Linked DNA regions of Methanococcus voltae. The main gene of each other region encodes a partner of the protein of the gene in region 2 in a complex. Links are inferred from orthologs where the notes say so. Each region holds a gene or a part of one and is shown on either strand. Other genes may lie near its edges.

The links.
Region 1: J3E06_RS02830 (region 2) and rpsJ share a complex: the UniProt entries of both Methanocaldococcus jannaschii proteins name them as parts of the 30S ribosomal subunit. The link is inferred for Methanococcus voltae from one-to-one orthologs.

What each region holds. Positions count from the first base shown.
Region 1 is NZ_JANUCR010000001.1:175,527-178,605, reverse strand. The notes cover bases 349-3,079. They hold rpsJ (30S ribosomal protein S10), read left to right. Parts: upstream 349-1,425; coding sequence 1,426-1,734; downstream 1,735-3,079. Other genes in these bases: J3E06_RS00735 (glutamate--tRNA ligase), read right to left, coding at 2,207-3,079; tuf (translation elongation factor EF-1 subunit alpha), read left to right, coding at 349-1,331. Outside these bases: more of tuf, read left to right, coding at 45-348. UniProt on the Methanocaldococcus jannaschii protein: Involved in the binding of tRNA to the ribosomes.
Region 2 is NZ_JANUCR010000002.1:54,151-57,355, forward strand. Bases 222-3,078 are described here. They hold J3E06_RS02830 (30S ribosomal protein S19e), read left to right. Parts: upstream 222-1,365; coding sequence 1,366-1,791; downstream 1,792-3,078. Other genes in these bases: J3E06_RS02820 (homocitrate synthase family protein), read left to right, coding at 222-736; J3E06_RS02825 (hypothetical protein), read left to right, coding at 908-1,066; J3E06_RS02835 (DNA-binding protein), read left to right, coding at 1,993-2,346; J3E06_RS02840 (DUF7411 family protein), read left to right, coding at 2,392-2,985; J3E06_RS02845 (50S ribosomal protein L39e), read left to right, coding at 2,991-3,078. Outside these bases: more of J3E06_RS02820, read left to right, coding at 1-221; more of J3E06_RS02845, read left to right, coding at 3,079-3,146. UniProt on the Methanocaldococcus jannaschii protein: May be involved in maturation of the 30S ribosomal subunit.

The DNA.
Region 1 (3,079 bases), on a different replicon or contig from region 2:
TCTACTTACAAAAATCAAAAACATATATAAATACAGGTGACAATATGGCAAAAGAAAAACCAATATTGAACGTTGCATTTATCGGACACGTTGACGCTGGTAAATCAACTACAGTAGGAAGATTATTATTAGACGGTGGAGCTATCGACCCTCAGGTAATTACAAGATTAAGAAGAGAAGCTGAAGAAAAAGGTAAAGCTGGATTCGAATTTGCTTACGTTATGGACGGTTTAAAAGAAGAAAGAGAGAGAGGTGTTACAATTGACATCGCTCACAAAAAATTCCCTACCGACAAATACGAAGTAACAATCGTAGACTGCCCAGGCCACAGAGACTTCATTAAAAACATGATTACCGGTGCTTCACAAGCTGACGCAGCTGTTTTAGTTGTTAACGTAGATGACCACAACAACGGTATTCAGCCACAAACAAGAGAACACATTTTCTTAATCAGAACATTAGGTGTAAACCAATTAGCTGTTGCAATTAACAAAATGGACACAGTTAACTTCAGTGAAGATGACTACAATGCAATGAAGAAAATGTTAAGCGAAGAGTTATTAAAAATGTTAGGATACAACCCTGACACAGTACCTTTCATCCCTGTAGCTTCATTACACGGTGATAACGTATTCAAAAAATCAGAAAACACAAAATGGTACAAGGGTCCTACAATTGCTCAAGTTATTGACTCATTCCAACCTCCTCAAAAACCAACAAACTTACCATTGAGATTACCTATCCAAGATGTTTACTCAATCACTGGTGTAGGTACAGTTCCAGTTGGTAGAGTTGAAACAGGTATCATCAGACCAGGAGACAAAGTTGTATTTGAACCTTCAGGCTCAGTAGGAGAAGTTAAAACAGTGGAAATGCACCACGAACAATTACCTTCAGCTGAACCAGGAGACAACATTGGTTTCAACGTAAGAGGTGTAGGTAAAAAAGACATCAAGAGAGGAGACGTTTTAGGTCCAGTTGACAACGCACCATCAGTTGCAGCTGACTTCGATGCTCAAATTGTTGTTTTACAACACCCTTCAGTTATCACAGCAGGATACACACCAGTATTCCACGCACACACATCACAGATTGCTTGTACATTTGCAGAGTTAAGCAAAAAGTTAAACCCTGCAACTGGTGAAGTTTTAGAAGAAAACCCAGACTTCTTAAAAGCTGGTGATGCTGCAATCGTTAAATTAATACCAACAAAACCAATGGTTATTGAAAGCGTTAAAGAAATTCCACAACTCGGTAGATTCGCTATCAGAGATATGGGTATGACTGTAGCAGCTGGTATGGCTATTAGAGTTACAGCTAAAAACAAATAATTAGATTTACTCTAATTATTTAACTCTTTAATTTTTAAATTATACTTATTATTATTTTAATAAATTCATTACATATCATAAATGAGGCAAAATTATGCAAAAAGCAAGAATAAAATTATCAAGTACAAAACACACAGAATTAGACGGCGTATGTGACCAAATCAAAGCTATTGCTGAAAAAACAGGTGTTGATTTAGCAGGTCCAATTCCATTACCTACAAAAACATTAAAAGTTACAACAAGAAAGTCAACCGACGGTGAAGGTTCATCATCATTCGACAGATGGACAATGAAAATCCACAAAAGAGTTATTGACTTAGAAGCTGACGAAAGAACAATGAAACACATTATGAAAGTAAGAATTCCTGAAACAGTTCAAATCGAAATCGAATTAAGAAACTAATTTCGTATGAGAATTGAATTTGAAGGCTTTTTTTAAAATATTCAATAATTCATAAGCCATGAAAATATTGTTTTCCCCACGGGGATTTCAATAACCTTTTTCTTTTTAAATTTATTTTATTTTATGCGTATTTTTATGATATATTGTTTTATGGTAATACATTATACTGTGTTATTTAACCAATCTTTATATACTATGAAATTAATCATTTATTATACTGCAATTCACAGTAATTGTAGTGTATGTTGTGACCGTATTTCATAGTAAATACGGTGTATTATCTTTAAATAATAATAATAATAATAAAAAATTAATAATAATAATAATAATAAAAAATTAATAATAATAATAATAATAATAATAATAAAATAAAGAATAAATAGTAAACTTGCTTTTTTGAAATTTAATTATTAATTTAACTTCAATTTAAAAAATAGATATTTAAAAAATAAAATATTATTATGGTTGTTATTTAATTGTGGGTCAAATAACAAATTACTTTTTTATCATTTTCATTTTCATTTTCATTTTCAGTTTTATCGACTCTAACAAATCCATATCTTTCAAACTGTACACTTTCATCTTCTTTTACAACTGAAAAGTCTTTCTCTGCATAACCATTTGTTTCTATACCATTGCCGTCAATCACTGAAACTTTAACGCTATCTTTTACAGGTACCCAATGAATGATATTTGCCTTATTTTCCTTTGCGACTATGTAATCCTCACTGTCAAAGTGTGCGTAAACAACGTCTTCGCTTATTTCGTCAATAACTATGTTAAACAATTCCATAAGCCTATACATTTTACCTACTTCAATGTTATCATTACCTGATAGGTAGATTTCCCCGTTGTATTCTAACGTTCTCATACCCATATCTTTATCAGGATGCATTCTTAACTTAATAGTTTGATTGTCTGCATTTTTAACAATAACTTTTTTAGGATTTGCAACAAAGAAAAATCTTCTTGTAATTGCATCAATCAAATCTTTGTTAACTGCATATAAATTTTCCCACGCAAACCTAACATCAGCTTGTTTAATCCCTATATCAACCATTGTTTTATATATGGCTTCAGGTTTTATGCCTCTTTTCCTCATTGCTCTAAGAGTTCCTAATCTCGGGTCGTCCCAGCCAGAATATTCGCCATCTAAAATACCAGCGTGCATTTTAGACGTACTTAAAACAGGGCCTTCTATTTTTAAGATACCGTAGTGTAAATATTCAGGGATTTCCCAACCCATATAATCAAATATGTATTTTTGTTTTTCTGTATTTACAATGTGGTCTTTACCTCTTAAAACGTGTGTAAGACCCATTAAATGGTCGTCAACACTTACAGA
Region 2 (3,205 bases):
GGCTTTTTCCGCAGAAGATGCAACAAGAACGCCCATTGAAGACGTTGTTAGGATTCATAAAAACGCAGAAGAACACGGAGCAAATAGGGTGCATGTGGCAGATACATTAGGATGTGCAACACCTCAATCAATGCAGTTCATCTGTTCAGAATTAAGCAAAAACCTTAAAAAAGCTCACGTTGGAGTACATTGCCATAATGATTTTGGTTTAGCAGTAATTAATTCCATATATGGACTTATAGGTGGTGCAAAGGCAGTATCTACAACTATGAATGGTTTAGGGGAGCGTGCAGGTAATGCATCACTTGAAGAGTTTGTAATGGCTTTAAAAGCACTTTATGAGTTTGATATGGGTTTAAAAACTGAAAATTTGAAATCTATATCTCAAACGGTTGAAGAATATTCTAAAATAAAATTAGCTGAAAATAAACCAATTGTTGGTAATATTGTATTTTACCACGAAAGTGGAATCCATGTAGATGCCGTTTTAGAAAATCCTCTTACATATGAGCCAGTATTGCCTGAAGTAGTCGGACAAGAGCGAAAAATTATATTGGGTAAACATTCTGGTTGCAAAGCAGTTGCAAGTAGGTTATTAGAGCAAGGAATTGAGACTGATAGAGAACACTTATGGGAAATTGTTAAAAAAACTAAGGAAACCCGTGAAAGTGGTGTGGAGATAACAGATAATGTATTTAAGGATATTGTAAAACAGATATTGGATAATAAAAACTAAATATAATTTTTATTTATTTTGCATTTATCTTTACACTTATTCTTACGTTTATATTTATCTTTGATTTTATTTTTTAAATTATCATATAATATTGTTATAAATAGAGGAAATTAGTTAAATATTATATGGAATTATATTAATTAATAATAAGGTTTACAAAATTGTGATAATATGTTTGATTTGATATCGATAATAGGCGTTATAGTTATAGCAATCGTAGTTTGGGTATTGCTTAGTTTATTCTTTAAAACAATGAAATTAATGATTAAAATTGCGTTGATTTTAGTCATAATGTTAATTGTGGCTCATTTTGTATTGGGTATTTTTTAAATAATTATTTTAATTTTTTTAATTTTTTATACGATTTTTACATTAATTTTATAAGATTTTTAAAGGATAAATAGCCTTTGATTTAAATTATCTATGTAAATTTAGCTTAATTTAAAAAATTAAGCGGTTTTATGGATTATATTCCCGATATTTCATAGGGGAAAATATTATATACTTGTAATACATAGTAGGAGTGCTCGGTTTTTAGGAAAGATTAATAATATATTTATTAGTTCTACGAATCCATAAGTAGTCAGCTTATTCGAACAATGGATTATATTAGAAAAAGAGGTGTTTACATGGTAACAGTTTACGAAGTATCTCCAAATGAATTAATTGAGAAATTAGCAGAAGAATTAAAAGAAATAGGCATTCAAGAACCAGAATGGACATTATATGTTAAAACAGGTGCACATAAAGAAAGAAGACCAGACGATGCAGACTGGTGGTTTGTAAGATGTGCTTCAATCTTGAGAAAAGTTAATATGAACGGACCTGTAGGTGTTGAAAGATTAAGAAGCGCTTACGGTGGAAGAAAAAACAGAGGATGCGCCCCTGAAAGATTCGTAAAAGGTAGTGGTAATATCATCAGAAAAGCTTTACAAGCATTAGAATCAAAAGATTTAATCTTAAAAGCTGAAAATGGCGGTAGAATTATTTCACCAAAAGGACAATCATTATTAGACAACGTTGCTAAAAAAGTTTCAGACGCTTCAAAAGAATAATTATTCAACACTAAAAAATAATTACATTTAAATAATTATATTTAAAATTTAAACGTTGAATTTAAAATATTATTATATAATATTAATTATTAATTATTAATTATGGAATTATAGATATTTTAATATGGATATTATGTAAATATAGTTAAAATGATTTTATTTACAATTGTAATGTAGTTATTTTAGTAGTTGGTGAATTATATGGACCCTGAAGAAATAAAACAACAAAAGTTAGCAGAAATGCAGCAAAGAGTTCAAAATGACCCGGAAGCTCAAGCACAAATGCAACAGCAACTTGAGGAACAAAGGGCACAACAAGAGCTTCAAAAACAAAAGTTAATGAGACAAATATTGTCTGAGGAAGCAAGGTCAAGATTGGCAAGAATAAAAATGGCAAAACCTCAGTTTGCAGAGCAAGTTGAGTACCAGTTAATTCAATTGGCACAATCTGGAAGATTACCTATTCCTTTAGATGATGATAGATTTAGAGTTATTCTTGACAAAATTCATGAAAGCACTAAACCTAAAAGAAGTTTCAGTATTACAAGACGTTAATTTTGTGAAACTATGGCATTACTCAATACGGCAGATAAAACCAATATGAACAAAGCTTATGTATTGTTCAGTGGTGGTAAAGATAGTTCTTTATCTTCTATAATCTTAAGTAATCTTGGATATGATATAGAATTGATAACAATAAATTTTGGAGTATTGGACTCATACATTCATGCTCAAAATACTGCTAAAATTATCGGTTATCCTCATAAAGTTATACGCTTGGACAGTGAAATTCTTGAAAAATCTGTCGATATTATATTGGATGATGGATTTCCATCAAATGGGATACAATATATCCACAAGGAAACATTAAATATCATTTCTGATGATTTTGAAGTTATTGCAGATGGAACAAGACGGGATGATAGAGTTCCGAAACTAAGTCATGCGGAAGTTCAAAGTTTGGAAATGAGAAAAAATGTTCAATATATAACCCCACTTATGGGTTTTGGACATAAAACTTTAAGAAATCTTGTTAATAATTATTTTGAAATTTCGGAAAAAGAGAGTGAAGAACTCTTAAAATCGGATTATGAAACTGAAATAAGGGCAGTATTACGGTCAAGAGGAGAAAATCCTTTGGATTACTTCCCTAAGCACATTCAATCAAGAGTGGTCGGATTAAAAAAGAGGTGAATTTTATGGCAAGTAATAAACCATTAGGTAAAAAAATAAGATTAGCTAAAGCTTTAAATCAAAACAGAAGAGTACCTTTATTCGCAGTAGCTAAAACAAAAGGTGCAGTAAGAAGCCACCCAAAAATGAGAAACTGGAGAAGAAAAACCCTTAAAAAATAAGGGTTATATCAAAATTTTCTTTATTTTTAATAAAATATTTATTTTCTATTTATTTTCTA